Regions from separate parts of the Glaciecola siphonariae genome, predicted to be linked through region 1. Evidence: predicted binding sites of a transcription regulator. Region 1 holds the regulator's gene; the other holds the start of a gene.

What was found. The regulator FNR, encoded in region 1, switches genes on or off when oxygen is low (the NO sensors DNR and NnrR bind a similar motif). The targets are predictions, from matches to a motif close to TTGATCTAGATCAA.
Region 2: ccmA (cytochrome c biogenesis heme-transporting ATPase CcmA) is a predicted target of FNR. The motif match lies at 2,100-2,113, and genes of this name have one in related genera.

Annotation. Positions count from the first base shown of each region.
Region 1 covers NZ_JBHSGU010000002.1:668,733-676,677, reverse strand. The annotation lists gene ACFO4O_RS04570 (heavy metal translocating P-type ATPase) at 1-896, shown strand, start outside; gene ccoS (cbb3-type cytochrome oxidase assembly protein CcoS) at 904-1,203, shown strand; gene ACFO4O_RS04560 (sulfite exporter TauE/SafE family protein) at 1,196-1,864, shown strand; gene fnr (fumarate/nitrate reduction transcriptional regulator Fnr) at 1,892-2,629, shown strand; gene uspE (universal stress protein UspE) at 2,719-3,621, shown strand; gene ttcA (tRNA 2-thiocytidine(32) synthetase TtcA) at 3,770-4,639, shown strand; gene rssA (patatin-like phospholipase RssA) at 4,675-5,595, shown strand; gene ACFO4O_RS04535 (DUF2987 domain-containing protein) at 5,603-6,259, opposite strand; gene ACFO4O_RS04530 (glucosaminidase domain-containing protein) at 6,334-7,104, opposite strand; gene ACFO4O_RS04525 (DUF975 family protein) at 7,097-7,825, opposite strand; gene ACFO4O_RS04520 (LysE family translocator) at 7,922-7,945, opposite strand, start outside.
Region 2 covers NZ_JBHSGU010000002.1:1,487,223-1,495,167, reverse strand. The annotation lists gene ACFO4O_RS08015 (hypothetical protein) at 1-2,022, opposite strand, end outside; gene ccmA (cytochrome c biogenesis heme-transporting ATPase CcmA) at 2,211-2,840, shown strand; gene ccmB (heme exporter protein CcmB) at 2,837-3,520, shown strand; partial or broken gene ACFO4O_RS08000 (heme ABC transporter permease) at 3,520-4,251, shown strand; gene ccmD (heme exporter protein CcmD) at 4,261-4,587, shown strand; gene ccmE (cytochrome c maturation protein CcmE) at 4,584-5,051, shown strand; gene ACFO4O_RS07985 (heme lyase CcmF/NrfE family subunit) at 5,051-7,093, shown strand; gene ACFO4O_RS07980 (DsbE family thiol:disulfide interchange protein) at 7,096-7,764, shown strand; gene ACFO4O_RS07975 (cytochrome c-type biogenesis protein) at 7,779-7,945, shown strand, end outside.

The sequences.
Region 1 (7,945 bases):
TTTCGATTAACCGCGCGGTATACATGCCTGATGCTTCTCTTATTGAAACTACTAGCGCGCCTGCAGGTGTTTCTGTAAACAAGCATGTAGAGGAACATTTGTCTTCGTTAGCCTGTTTGCTCGAGTCTCGCTCTGAACACCCCATTGCTAAAGCCTTTAGTGCAGAAGCGTTAAAGGTAAAGAGCATGTCGTCATTTAATATAGAAAGCTACGACGTTGAAATTGGTAAAGGTATTTGCGCATCAGTGAATGGACAAAAATGCTATATCGGGTCTAAGAAGTACGTGTTGTCGAACAGTCAGCAGGCAGATATTTGGCCCGGTGCAAACGTATTAATGGCGATAAATGGGAAAGTAGCTGCGGCATTTTGGGTGACCGACACAATCAAAGAGGACGTTAAATCAGTACTCGATTCCTTGCACACCTATGATTTATCGATTTTAAGTGGCGATGCTCAAGAAAATGTTGATGCCATTGCTTCACAGCTCAATATCACGCATGGTTTTGGTGGCTGCCCACCCGAGGCTAAACTTGACCACATTCATGCCCAGCAACAGCAGGCTAAGTCGATCATTATGCTTGGCGACGGCATAAATGATGCGCCGGTGCTAGCGGCTGCCGATGTGTCTATTGCAGTTGGCAATGCATCTGATTTAGCAAAGAACGCCGCTGATATTGTGCTACTGAACCCAAAACTGAACGCACTTAGCGATGTGATAGAAATGGCCGTCCGCACGAAACGAAAAATAAAACAAAATATTGCTTGGGCACTTGGATATAATTTACTGGTTCTACCGTTTGCAGTAAGCGGCGTATTAACGCCATGGCAGGCAGCGCTTGGCATGTCTTTAAGTTCTATAATAGTGGTATATAACTCCACACGTTTAATGAGATAATTGCACCATGAGTATTATATTTGTGTTAATTCCGCTGGCGATTATCATTGTTTCAATTGCGGTTGGTGTGTTTTTTTGGGCGGTAAAGTCGAATCAGTTTGATGATCTAGAGCGTCAGGGATACAGCATTTTGTTTGACGACGACATAAAAAAGCCTAACGAAAAAGAAAAGCTTAACACTTCAACGCAGCTTATAGAAGGCGGCGCAAATCGCCCAATAAGCGCAGATACATTAGAAGATAAGGCCATCTCAGATAGCCCAGATGCACACGGCGTAACGAAGGCATCTTCCGCTAAGCATGATTGAAATCGGTCTTTTTTCCGCATTTTTAATGGGCCTGGCCGGTGGCGTGCATTGTGTAGGTATGTGCGGCGGTATTGCCAGCGCATTTACCTTTGCTATTCCCAAGCAGGCCTCTCCTTCTTTTTATATTCTGGCCTACAACGTTGGGCGAGTGCTTTCTTACAGCTTAGCGGGTGCATTAAGCGGCTATTTAGGCGCTATTGCAAGCAACGCCATCCATACCACCATCCCCATTCTCACCATTATCAGCGCGGTCTTTTTGATCCTATTGGCACTTTATATTAGCGACTGGTACAAAGGCCTTTCATATTTTGAGAAACTAGGCTCTCATCTATGGCGCTACCTACAGCCATTATCAAAAAAAATGCTGCCATTTAAGCATCCAGGATATGCGCTTGGCTATGGCATGGTTTGGGGATGGTTGCCATGTGGTTTAGTGTATACAGCGCTGACGTGGTCGATGGCATCGGGCAGTGCGCTTAATGGCGCAGCGTTTATGATGATGTTCGGCGCAGGTACGTTTCCTGCTTTAATTGCAATGAGCCTGGGCGCAAATTTTATTTTGCCCTTTTTACAACACAGTCTTACTCGCAAAACTCTAGCCTTTGGTCTAATTATCTCTGCTTTTGTTTTGATTTTACCGATTATTCAAGGTATAAAGTGATCTGAATTCTCTTAAAGGATGTAATTCATGGCATCTAGTCCTGAGCTCTCCATTCACTGCCAAAGCTGCAGCTTCAGTCACCTCTGTTTACCCGTAAGTCTAAGTAAAACAGAGCTTGAATCACTCGACGATATTATCGAAAGAAAACGTCCCTTGCACAAACATGACAAGCTCGTGCAAAGCGGTCAACCCTTTCACTCCTTGTATGCAGTGCGGTCTGGTTCTTTTAAGTCTTACATCAGCGATAAAGACGGTGTTGAACAAATCACAGGCTTTCATTTTCCTGGCGATATAATTGGCTTTGACGCATTAAAAGACAATAAGCACCAAAGTTATTCTCAAGCACTTGAAACAGCCATGGTATGTGAACTTCCTTACGATACGCTAGATAAAGTGTCGGAGCGCTATCCTAAGTTGCGTCAGCAAATAATGCGCTTCATGAGCGCAGAAATAAAGCACGATCACGAATTAATGATGCTGTTAAGCAAACGCAGTGCTGAAGAGCGCTTACTGCATTTTATTAGTCATTTATCGCAGCGCTTCGATGAGCGCGGTTATTCAGCTAAACAGTTTAATTTGTCGATGACCCGCAATGAAATTGGAAATTACCTCGGCCTCACTGTAGAGACCATTAGCCGCTTACTCACCCGTTTTCAGAAAGAAGGCTTAATAGAAGTTGACGGTAAGCTCATTACCATCTTAGATTTTGCGGGCGTTCAGCAGCGCATGCCGGAGAACGAGATTTCGATTTCTGCAATAAATTAAGATATTCATTGATCCAGCACAAGGCGCCTGCATGCATATGCTCGCGCCTTTTCTTATACTAAGGGTGTCTGAAATAACGGAGAACGTACATGTTCAACTGTTCACGCATCTTAGTCGTATTTGACCCCTACCATAAAGAACAGTCTGCGTTTCAACGCGCGTGCTATCTCGCTGAGAAGACCAACGCGAGTATCCTGCTAGTAAGCTGTATATTCGATGAAACCTACGACATGACTAACTTTTTGACCACCGAGCAGCGTGTTGATATGAAAGCGGCCTTGCTCAATGGGCAAAGCAAAGCCATGCAAGCCTATGTAAGTCGTTGTGATGCTCAGGTGCAAACAAAAGCAATTTGGAACAAATCGCTTTATCGCGGTATTGTCGACGTTGCCACCCATGAGCACTGTGATCTGATTGTGAAAAGCTGCAAACAACACAATAAGTTGGCGCAAAAAGTCTTTACGCCGAACGACTGGCATTTATTAAGGGTAAGCCCAATAAATGTATTAATGGTAAAAGAGCATAGCTGGCCTGAAAACGGCAACATTGTGTCTGCTGTTAGCATCGACACCAACGACAGTGTGCATAATCTGTTAAGCGACCGAGTCTGTAAAGTTAGTTGTGATTTAGCGAAAGTTATAGACGCAAACGTTCATTTGGCGAATACCTTCGCAGGGGCACCTGTTCATATCGCCATTGAAGTGCCTAGCTTTAACGCTCAAGCATATAACGAAGATGTGCAGGCTCGGCATTTAGAAGAGATAAATGCGATTGCAAAGCAGCATGATTTGCCTTCGAATCACGTGCACGTGTCTGAAGGCTTGCCAGAAGATGTAATCCCCAAGCTTTGCGAGCAATTAGACGCTGAACTGCTTGTTCTCGGGTCTGTTGGGCGGCGAGGCATATCCGCGGCGCTGTTAGGCAACACCGCAGAACACATTATTGATAAAATAAACTGTGATACCTTAGTCATCAAGCCAAATATCCAATAGTTATCTTTGCTTAAAAGCAACAGGTGAAACCACGGGGCAAGTTACGTATACTTGCCCCGTTTTTATTTATCTGTTCGCTTTTGCAGGTTGATGCCTCATTAATTCATTAGATCATCAACTCGCAAAGCGTTAAGGACATGTTTTAGTGATGATGCAAGGGTCAAACAACTCAAAAAAACTTCAAAAGCAGCTTAGAAGCCAATGTGCTAAAGCGGTAATTGAATACAATATGATAGAAGATGGCGACTTGGTTATGTGCGCTATAAGCGGAGGCAAAGATAGCTTTGTCATGCTTGACTGCCTGCTACATTTGAAAAAAGTAGCGCCGATAAAATTTGATGTGGTTGCCGTCAACCTCGACCAAAAACAGCCAGGATTCCCAGAACATATTCTTCCGGACTACCTCGAGCATCACGGCATCGATTATTACATTATCGATAAAGACACCTATTCTATTGTTAAGCAAAAGGTTCCTGAAGGGAAAACAACCTGTTCGCTATGCTCACGTCTACGAAGAGGTACGCTGTATACCTTTGCTGATGAGATTGGTGCTCACAAAATTGCCCTCGGTCACCATATGGATGATATGGTTGAGACATTATTTTTAAACATGTTCAACAACGGTAGCTTAAAAGCGATGCCGCCCAAACTATTGAGCGATGATAAACGCAATATCGTCATTAGACCACTTGCGTTTTGTCGTGAAAAAGACATTGCGAAATACGCTGAAATCAAAGAGTTTCCAATTATTCCGTGTAATCTGTGTGGCTCTCAAGAAAATCTTCAGCGTAAAGTAGTCAAAGAGATGCTAAGCAATTGGGATAAACAAAGTCCCGGTCGTGTTGAAAATATATTCACGAGTTTAAAGAACGTGAGTCCGAGTCAGTTAGCTGACGGCGGAATTTTTAATTTTACAGACCTTACTATCGACCGCACTGCCCCGCGCAAAGCGTATGAGCATAGCGGTCCAGAAGTAGCATATTCAAATTTAATTGATTTGAGCGTAAGCTACGAATAGAAGGCTGAATAGAAGCTTAACAACTAGGAGAAAATGTGAAAATTGGTTTGGCTTTGGGCGCAGGCGCTGCGCGCGGTTGGGCACATATTGGTATTATTAAAGCGCTAGAGGAAATAGGCGTAAAAATAGACGTTGTCGCAGGCTGTTCAATCGGCGCGTATGTTGGTGCGGCCTACGCAAGTGGACATCTAGACGAGCTCGAACAATGGGCCAATAGCTTAACCGAATGGCAGGTTTTCGGTTTGCTGGGCGTAGGCTTTCGCAGAGGCGGTCTCGCTAGCGGTCAAAAGGTATTTGAAAAACACAAAAAAGACTTTTGCGCCGAATCATTTGAAAAAATGCTCAAACCTTTTACCGCCGTTGCTACAGACCTTTATTCAGGTAAAGAGGTAGTATTTAATAAAGGCGATATTAACGACGCCATTCAAGCCTCGTGCGCCATTCCGGCACTGTTCGCCCCAATTGAACATGAAGGACGATGGTTAGTCGACGGTGCTGTGGTTAATCCAGTGCCAGTGAATCAATGTCGTCAACTGGGTGCTGATTTTGTTATTGCGGTGAATTTAAGCGCAGACTTTCGGCCTCAGTTAATTGAAAAGTTTGAAGATGAGCACAGAGCATCGCAGAAGAAAACCGATGAAATGATTGGTAAGAGCGCAAATGGCTTCATGAAACAATGGTTCTCACCTGATCCGAAACCCAATAAAAAGACAGCGCCGGGTATTATGGGCGTGATGAGCAGTTCTTTAGAAATACTCCAAGCAAGGGTGACGCGCTCACGCCTTGCCGGTGATCCGCCCGATATTCTCATAGAGCCGCAGTTGCGGGATGTTGGCTTATTAGAATTTCATCGCGCAAAGGAGCTTGCTGAAAAGGGCCATCGAAGTGTTGGGCGTTTAGCTGACCAAATCAGCTACCAGCTCAGTCTACGGACTGGAGAAGACATCAAAGACTAAGCCTTTTTTATTTGCTAGCTAGAGCGGTTATGCGTAACGGTTTTGTGGGTAGCTCTAAGGCCTTTTCTTTCTCGAAGAACGCCTCATCTAAACGTAAAGTGCCTTGAATGATTTTTTCGCCATTGTCTAAATCAACGGTGTAGCTTTCGTCTTCAAATTGAAATACTAAGCCCTTCACCGTTGGCATCATGAATGACATAAAGCTACCCATTTCATTAAAAAAGGCTTCGTATTGTTGATGTATAAACATCAATTCATCATAGCTGTAGCTTTGTTTAACATATTCGGGCTTGGTTTCAAGCTGAACGGATATATCGCACTGATTACTTTGCTCTTCAAAGTCAATATAGATGACTGCATCAGCCATTCTCAAAGCCCTTTCTGAGGGCACAGTAAAGCGGTTCTCGTTGCTAACGTCTAAAGGGATTTGCTGTTTCTGCGTACTGATGCGTGCACTGTTTATTTGGCACAACTGTTTGCTTTGAACGTGTACAAAGCCAAAAGCAAATTGCAATGCTTGGGTATCATCGTTATTTAGTTTGCGAACGTGTGAGTAAAAGGTCTTATACGCAACCTGTATTTCGTCTGCATACACCCCATTTACGCCGCTCAGCATACATATAATGAGCGCGCAAAGCGTGTTGTTTAGCAGTTTCGTTTTCATTTTAAGGGGTTCTCACTAATGTTGTATGTACTTTGGTGCCTGCTTTGGTATATGTGCCGAGGCTAAAAACAACCTTATATAAGCTCTCTGTTCACTCGAATCATTTGCTGAAGCTCTTCAATATACTCTTCACCACGCTCAGAGTATTGCACCAATCCTTCAGCTAGCTTCATTGCGGTAATAGGTTTATTGCTTGCTCTTAGCTCAGCTCTAATTGCTCTTAACTCTTTGTACGCCGGATGACGGTTAAGATTTCGCATATATGAATACATTGCGGCCGACAAGTCATCATATTTAGCCACCTCATGTATTGCGCCTTCGTTTCTGCGTTTAGGCACAAACCCGCAATCTTCAACAAAGCACCACATACCAAAAAAATTGTAGCCTTCAACCGCGAAGCGGCTTGTGCCCCATGCTGATTCATTCGCACTTTGTACCAATACAAGCTCAACAGGAATAATATCAACGCGGCGTAATAATGTCGTAAATGCTGCATCTAAGTCTTGATCTGTCTCAACTCGATACTCATCAATCAGCCAGTTTAACTGTTCTTGTTCGTCGCTACTTAGGCCATTTCCGCCATCTACTTTGGCTTGCAACTCTTTGAGAAATTGGCGCACCTCTCTAAAGTAATCGTTTTGTGCCACCACCGCTGGTTTTAGATACTCGAAAAAGGCCTGTTTTTTGTCGCGCACATCTTCATATTGTTTAAAGTCTGGTACTGGGTCGTCAGCATGCTCTACAGCGGGAATGGTCTCAACAAGCGATGGCTGTGGCCGAAACCATATAAGTAACCCTATCAAAATAACGAGCACTGCGCCCAAAAGGGCTTTAGATTTATGCATCGAACACTCCTGTGTTTTGGTTTTCTAAAGACTCTTCTGGCTGCTCACCACAAAATAAATCATGATACAGAATCGCTTTCACATTTAGGTAATACGGGCCTACCCAGATAAGCGCAAAACCAAAGGTGATAAAAACGCCCACCATTAAGGCCACGAAAATCAAAAACATTACCGTCATTTGAAATAAATAAGCGTTACACATGCGCATTGATAATATGATGGCGGATATTGGCGTGAGGTGTTTGTCGATAATCAGAGGTGTTGCAAAAACAGTCGCAACAGCGATGTATAGGCCCGGCAAGACCATAAGCATCAGCCCGATGTCGCTGGCAATAGAGATGAGTAAAGTCGCCACGCCAAGAGGCAAAATATAACCGAAGTAAGCAAACATATTGACCGCTTTAGCTTCAAGTCTTCTGACGCTGGTTATTGCAAGCATAGTGACCCCACCGATAAGTGGCGCTAGAATCACATTAATAACAAGACTCGCAATGGCATTTTGGGTATTGTCTAAATTCCCCGCCTGCTCAATTGTTTCGATGCCAAAGGCAATCACAAATATGAAACCAAGGACGATGGCCACTGAAATGATAGTAAGTATGCCCTGCACTAACACCCAGTTATTTTGCGCACTGAGATCGCGTGCCCGTACCAACACGTTTTTTACATCAAAATCATATTGTTTTGCCAGCATTTGCTGAATGTGAGCATCGTTTTTCATCGTGACCTAAGAATAATTGCGTGCACGTGGTAAGCACGGCTTTACTGCACCGTTTAGCCATATATACAGCCATGAACCCAATAATGTTACCACCAATTATTGGGCCACCACTAATATAAT
Region 2 (7,945 bases), 820 kb from region 1:
GTCTCCAGCAGCGATGTCTTGCAGGACTCGCGCGCTTAGCGTTTTGTCAGCTTTGGGATTGGTTTGCTTAAGGACATTACCTGCAAAGCTTATAAGCACGGGTAATAGCTCTGTTGAGCGCGCAGCACTAGATGAAGAATGTGCAGATGGGCTGGCGAGCTTCGTTGCAAGGCTCAACTTTAAAAGGCTGACAAGCCCCTCTACAAAGTTATTTTGCCCGCCTATTTTTGATGGCCCAATCGCTTGATTAATTTGCGTTACCGCTTGTGCGCTTAAGGCGCTGCGCAGCATATCGGGTAAGTCAGTGTCGACGGAATCGTTGAGTTCTATATTTTGTAGGGGTGCAGGTTTTTGCGTATTTGATATTTCTAAACCGTCAGCAATTTTCGCATCTAGCTTAGCTTTCGCATGACTATGTTCGTGGTTTTGACCATGTATTTGGCCATTTATTTGACCATTTAATTGACCATGAAGAGGCTTGTCCAAAATTTGCGTAAGCTGCTTGAGTAGTGGCGTAAGCTCGGAACGTGTTTCTTTACTGCCGTTTTGAATTACCTGCTCTAAGCTCGTTTTTACTTGCTCTAGCACCGGCGCGCTGGGCTCAGAATGTGCCATAGTGTGATTAAGAGCGCTTTGTATTTTTAACGATACATTCGCAAGTGCTTCTTGAGACATAGTTTGTTGTAGCTTTAGCAGCAGACTATTTTTGATAAGCCCCGATTGGCTTGCATCCGCATTCAAACGAGTATTATTTGGCGATACGCTAGCCTCGCTCTGTAAACTTATGTCGCCCGTGCCTTGAGTCTTTTGCGCGTTAGTGCGCTGGATTATGTCTTGTTCAAAGGCTTGTAAATCACCCTGCGGGAATTTAGTGTTAAGCACACTGCTCTGCATCTGCAATATTTGTGGTTTGGCGATGGCGCTTAGCGTAATTTGCTGGCTACCAGTACTCATTTGCGTCGAATTCAAGCTGGTTTTTGACGTACTTGTAATTAGCAGCCTAGCTTCCTCCACCAGCGAAGGGGGCAGGGACTTTTGAATTTGCTCCAATAATCCTTGCGGTAGCAACTTAATCAGCCCATTTTGTAGATTAGAAATCAAAAATTGATGCTTATTGGCATCTGATCCTGAGGCGCTTGTTGGTTTGTTGAAGGTAAACAGTGTTTTTTCAGAAATGCTTTGTACAAGCGATGATAATTGCCGATTGCTAGCGTTTACTTTTGCGATTTCGTTTTGGCTGAAATTAACGCCGCTCTGGGTCTGTATGCTTTTAATCATATTTGCAGACTCGTGAGGCTTGCTTACTCCGGCGTTTATGTTATTCACTGACAAGGTCATAAACACATTATCAGTGTTTTTTAACGTTGATGCTAAGCGAGTAGGTATGGGCAGGTTTATCTGCAAAGCTTTGCTATTCAATCCGCTCATTTGCACTTGCGCGAGGGCACTTAACGTTTCTCCCTTACCCGACATTGATATAATTTTAGCCATCACTGGAAGCTCAATGAGTGGCTGTCCAAGCTTAATCGCGTTTGCAGTCAGCGCCCTTGCTAACGCGCTTAATTTCGTATCAGAGCTATCTATGCTGAGATAAGCAGCGACACTTAAGGAGGCTTTGTTTGCCACCCCTTTGCTGATGTCAGGCCAAGTTTCTACCACCGCATTTTGCAGCTTATTGGTGAGCGGCTGCCCAAAGCCCTGCTGGTTAAACTGGCGCAGTTGAGAGGGCACTACGGAAAAATTTAGCGTCTTGGTGTTTGCGCTCAGAAGCACAAGTGTGTCACCACTTTTTGGCAAATTTGCTGTGTTTATGGCCGATGCGGGCAGGTTAAAGCGCTGCTTATTGGCATTGTCTTGCAGGGTAAGTTGCTGACTGTTGCTTGCAAGCACAGTAAAACTGACGCTGTTTTTTGCGTGCGTCACCTTAGCGGTGTGGCCACTAGCCACACTATGCTGATGTGAGGATGCAATTTCTTGCATCCTAGTAAGCGCTTTTACAGCGGGAATAGGGTTTTGATTCATACTTCATTTATCGGCAAACGCCGGTGATGTATAAGCTTCGCTTTTTGTATCTTTTGCTCAAGGCTTAATAGCTCGGTTTGACACCAATCAAATAAACGTTTTTTTCGACCAATTTAGACAGGCTCAATAATAGGTTAATCGCTTGTTTTTATGATAATATTTGCACGTTTTGTTATTGAGGTAAGCTCTTGACTGTTTTGGCTGCACGCGATATTTCATGTGAAAAACAAGATCGCATTCTTTTTGAAAATGTTCACCTGCAAATAAACGCCGGAGAGCTTGTTTTGTTGCGCGGTGAAAACGGTGCAGGAAAAACCAGCCTGCTGCGCATTTTAGTAGGGCTCAGCCAGCCTCAACAAGGCTGCGTCAGCATATGCGGCAGTGACGTTTATCAAGATGGTGAGCAAGCGAGCCACGCATTTATGTATTTCGGGCATAAGTTAGGCATTAGCGCGTTGCTCACCCCCATTGAGAACTTGCAATATTGGTGCTGCCAACACCATATTTCGGTGAGTGAACAAACCATTGTTAACACGCTTGAACAATTAGGACTAGAGGGGCTGGAAACGCTCCCAGTAAAGCATTTATCGCAAGGGCAGCAGCGACGGGTATCACTCGCCCGCTTTTGGCTGCAAAGTCAGGCAAAGCTCTGGGTCTTAGACGAGCCGATGACGGCACTCGACGTCAACATGGTAAAAATGTTTGAGCAACATATTCAAAGCTTTTTGCTGAGTGGCGGCGCAGTAATAATGACGTCGCATCAGAGCATAAACATTGATTATCCCAATCGAGAGTTTGCGCTGGAGTACCGCTGGTGAGCCAACCTTCTTTACTTTCGGTTCTTTTCTCGTTTGTTAAGCGCGATATTGCATTGGCTTATCATCAGCGTGCAGAGCTCATGCAGCCGCTCATGTTTTTTATTATGGTGATAACGCTTTTCCCGCTGGCTATTGGTCCATCGCCCGAGATATTGCAGAGAGTCAGCGGTGCAGTGATATGGGTTGCGGCAATTCTTTCTTTATTGCTGGGGATGGAGCGCATGTTTCGTGATGACTTCAACGATGGCTCTCTTGAGCAATACATGCTTAGCCCAACGCCCTTGTACTTGATTGTGCTGGTAAAAGTGCTTACGCATTGGTTTATTCATATTGTGCCACTAGTATTATTATCCCCACTTTTGGCCTTGTTCTTAAACATGACAATGAGCATGTATTTTGCGCTAATCGCCACCTTGCTTTTAGGCACGCCAGTGATCAGTCTTATTGGGGCTATTGGCGTTGCGCTGACCGTCGGCCTGCAGCGCAGCGGCGTGTTGGTGGCCTTGCTGTTAATTCCCTTGTTCATACCGTTGCTAATATTTGCCACTTCGGCAATAGATTCGGCGTCATTGCAATTACCTTACGCCTTCCAACTTGGTATTATGGCGGCACTTGGATTGTTCACTCTTGCAGTGTCGCCAGGGGCTATCGCGTATTCGTTAAAAGTGAGTCAAAATTAATGTGGAAGTGGATAAATTCTTACGCTAAGCCCGACAGAGCCTATATGTTGTGCAATCAGCTCTTTCCTTGGTTTGCCATGCTTGCTTGCGTGGGCCTGCCGCTTGGCCTTATTTGGGGCCTAGTTTTTGCTCCTACGGACTATCAGCAGTTTGATGTGTATCGCATTATTTATATCCATGTGCCAAGCGCCACTCAATCGATGACTACCTACATTGCGATGGCCGTTGCGGCTTTTGTGGGCATTGTATGGCAATGGCGAACGGCATTTACCGCGATGATTGCCATAGCGCCGGTGGGAGCGGTGATTACCTTTATTTCTCTTTTTACCGGTGCAGTTTGGGGTAAACCAACGTGGGGCACTTGGTGGATATGGGATGCTCGCTTAACGTCTCAATTAATTCTGCTGTTTCTGTATATGGGCGTGATAGCGCTGTATGTTTCGTTTGACGACAAACAGCAAGCGGGCAAAGCTGCTGGGATTATGGCAATTGTGGGCGTTATAAATATTCCCATTATTAAGTATTCGGTTGAGTGGTGGAATACGCTGCACCAGCCTGCCAGCATCAGTAAAATCGACAAACCATCAATGCCTATTGAAATGGCGAGTCCGCTGGTGATTTCCATTTTAGGCATGGTGGGTTTTATTGGCGCGGTAGTGTTGATACGACTTAAATCTGAGCTGGTCAAACGAGACGCCCATCGCCCTTGGGTATCGGAGTTTTTATCGGATAATACACATATGCTGCATCGCATACCCGGACGAACTATTGCCCTAATACTCGGTCTTATTTTGGCGTGTGTGGGTACCTATTTTATGTGGGGCCAAGGCGTAAAATTTCAGAGTTTCGACGAGTTTATCGATATGGGGCAGCGCGGTTTGTTTGTATGGTTGTCATATTCGGTCAGCCTTGTGGCAATGCTCGCCTTATTATTTCAAAGCCAATTTATGAACAAAGCAGTAAAAGACTATGTTGCTAAGCAACAGGCACGTGCTCAAAAAATTATTGCCGCAAGAGAAAAGCGCAGGCAAACCAAGACGGGCGTTAATGAGGAACAAAAAGCATGAATCGAAGAAGAAAGCAGCGACTCTTTGCAGTATCTAGCGTAATTATATTACTGGCCGGTGCTGTGGGTATGATGCTCTATACATTGAACGACAGCATTGATGTGTTTTATACACCTTCTGAAATTCATAACGGCAAAGACAAAACCGGCGTTAAGCCTAGCGTGGGTCAAAGAATTCGTATTGGCGGTTTAGTTGTGCCCGGAAGCGTCAACAGAGACAACGAGACGCTAGCGGTGAGTTTTGATTTAATCGACACAGGTCCAAAGGTAACCGTGCGCTACGCTGGGATATTGCCCGATTTATTTCGTGAGGGCCAAGGCATAGTGGCAACTGGCGTGCTTGAAAACGGCTTTTTGATAGTGGCGCATGAAGTGCTGGCTAAACACGATGAAGAATATATGCCGCCAGAGCTTGCGGAAAAACTAGGTATTCACCATAAAAAACCGGCAGAGGCAGCGTACTAATGATACCCGAGTTAGGTAACTTAACCCTCGTTATCGCATTTGTATTGTCAATTTTATTGGCCGTTTACCCTCTGTGGGGTGCGCAAACCAATAACCAAACTCTCATGCAAATGGCGCGTCCGCTCACGTGGGGTTTATTTATCTTCACACTTATTGCCTATATCTGTTTGACTTACGCCTTTGTGACTGACGATTTTAGCGTGAACTATGTTGCTCAAAACAGTAACAGCAAGCTGCCTTTGTACTACAAGATTACCGCGGTATGGGGCGGCCATGAAGGTTCCTTTTTGCTGTGGGTGCTTATTTTTGCGATATGGACTTTGGCGGTGGCGTTATTTTCAAAAGGGATACCCGAAGCCATGGTGGCGCGCGTATTAGCAGTGCTCGGCATGGTGAGTATTTCCTTTTATCTCTTTATGCTAATTACCTCTAATCCCTTTGACAGCATGCTGCCGTTTTTTCCTGTAGATGGTCGCGACTTAAATCCACTCCTGCAAGACTTTGGCATGATTATTCATCCTCCCATGCTGTATATGGGATATGTGGGCTTCGCAGTGGCCTTTGCATTTGCCATTGCAGCGCTTATTGGTGGTCAGCTTGACTCCACATGGGCCCGATGGTCGAGACCATGGACAATAGCAGCATGGGCATTTTTAACACTCGGCATAGCCCTTGGAAGTTGGTGGGCCTACTATGAGCTTGGTTGGGGCGGTTGGTGGTTTTGGGACCCGGTAGAAAACGCGTCCTTTATGCCTTGGCTGGTTGGCACAGCCCTTATGCACAGCCTAGCGGTGACAGAAAAACGCAAAGTATTTAAGTCGTGGACAGTATTGCTTGCGATTGCCGCATTTTCATTGAGCCTGCTTGGGACATTTTTAGTGCGCTCAGGCGTGTTAGTGTCGGTTCACTCCTTTGCCAGTGACCCTTCTCGAGGGCTCTTTATTTTGGGGCTTTTGGTCGTGGTGATTGGCGGCTCATTGCTTCTTTATGCGCTAAGAGCGTCGCAGTTAAAAAGTGTTGGGCGATATGAAATTTTCTCTCGTGAGATGATGCTCATGGGGAATAATGTGTTGTTAGTCGCCGCCACTATTGTTGTATTGCTGGGCACACTCTTTCCGCTGGTACACAAAGAAATTGGTTTGGGTACAATCTCGATTGGCGCGCCGTTTTTTAATCAAATGTTTACGCTATTAATCGTACCGTTTGTTCTGTTTTTAGGTATTGGGCCACTCTCTCGCTGGAAGCGTCAGCAGCCTTCAGCGCTGCGAAATCAAATGGTCTTTGCCTTTATCCTCGCCTTAAGCGCTGGTTTGTTAGTCAATGCGACATACGACGAACAGACCTATATGGGCATGCTCGGACTGGTGATGAGCTTCTGGATACTTGTGTCTACGACATTAGAAGTGCGTCAACGGGTGGTATCACAAACGAAAGAAGAATCGATGATGGCGTCTTTAGGTAAATTAACACGCAGTCATTGGGGCATGATACTCGGTCATGTTGGTTTTGCGGTTTGTTTGATTGGCATCACCTTGGTAAGTAACTACGAACTGGAACGCGACCTGCGCATGGAGCCCGGTCAGCGAGTGAGTATTTCTGATTATGAAGTGGAGTTTACCGGCGTAAATGAGCTTAAAGGACCAAATTACATATCAGATAAAGGCATTTTTGATGTGTATAAAAATGGCGTGCTAGTGTCTCATTTAGAACCTGAAAAACGCTTTTACACCGTGCAGCGCATGACCATGACAGAAGCGGGTATTCATACCACGCTAACACGAGATTTATTTGTGGCGCTTGGCGAACCTCTCGAAAACGGCGCTTGGGCGGTAAGGCTTTACTACAAACCCTTTGTGGTATGGATATGGGGCGGCGCGGTAATTATGTGTATCGGTGGCATCTTTTCAATTGCGGATAAACGATACCGCATAAAGAAAATTGCGAAAGTAAAATCGGTTCTGTCGCCAAGGGCTAGCGCTGACGACATAAAAAGCGAGCAAGATATGCTAGTGCAAAGTAAGGTGAATGAGGCAAAAGGATGAGCATGAAACGACTTATTTGGTTTTTGCTTCCTCTGGTTTTATTTCTAGGGCTTTGCGTGTTTTTGTTTAAAGGCTTGTTTTCAGACCCAATGGAGCGTGAGTCTGAGGTGATAGCAAAACCCTTTCCCGCATTTGAATTGCCCGATTTAATGGACGAAACGCGTGTTTACGACAACTCCATTTTTGACGGCCAAGTTACCCTTATCAATGTGTGGGGAGTGTGGTGCGTCACCTGCGCGATTGAACTGCCTTATTTAACAGAGTTACGCAATCAAGGGGTCAGGTTTGTTGGTTTGTACTACGACCAAGATATCGACCCAGATTTTGGAACAAAAACGCTTACCAGAGTACGCAGCGAAGTGATAGAAACACTAAATCGCTATGGAAACCCATATCAATTCAATATTTTTGATGTATATCGAGACACGTCACTCGACTTGGGCGTGACAGGCGCACCAGAGACATTTTTAGTTGACCAAAACGGGATAATACGCGTGCATCATTTAGGCGATGTAAATGAGCGGGTGTGGCGTAATAAATTCAAGCCAGTAATGGATGAGCTATTGCCTAACAACGAAGAAACTAAGGGTGCGAGCGGCGCACAGGTTAATACTTCGCTTCATCATGCCAACGGTTCAGCATTTGCTTCTATCGAGAGCGCAGCGCAATGAGGACATATAATATCATGCAAAGTGATAGCGCTGGCATTGCAGGACGCATGGGCTTTTTAACATCCGTCCAGCGCGCTTTTGTTGTCTCTGCTTTGCTAGTACTTACCTTAGTGATCGGTGTCACTAAGGCTAATGCACAAGATAACGAACCCAAGCAAGGCGCCAATGGCGAAGCAACGCA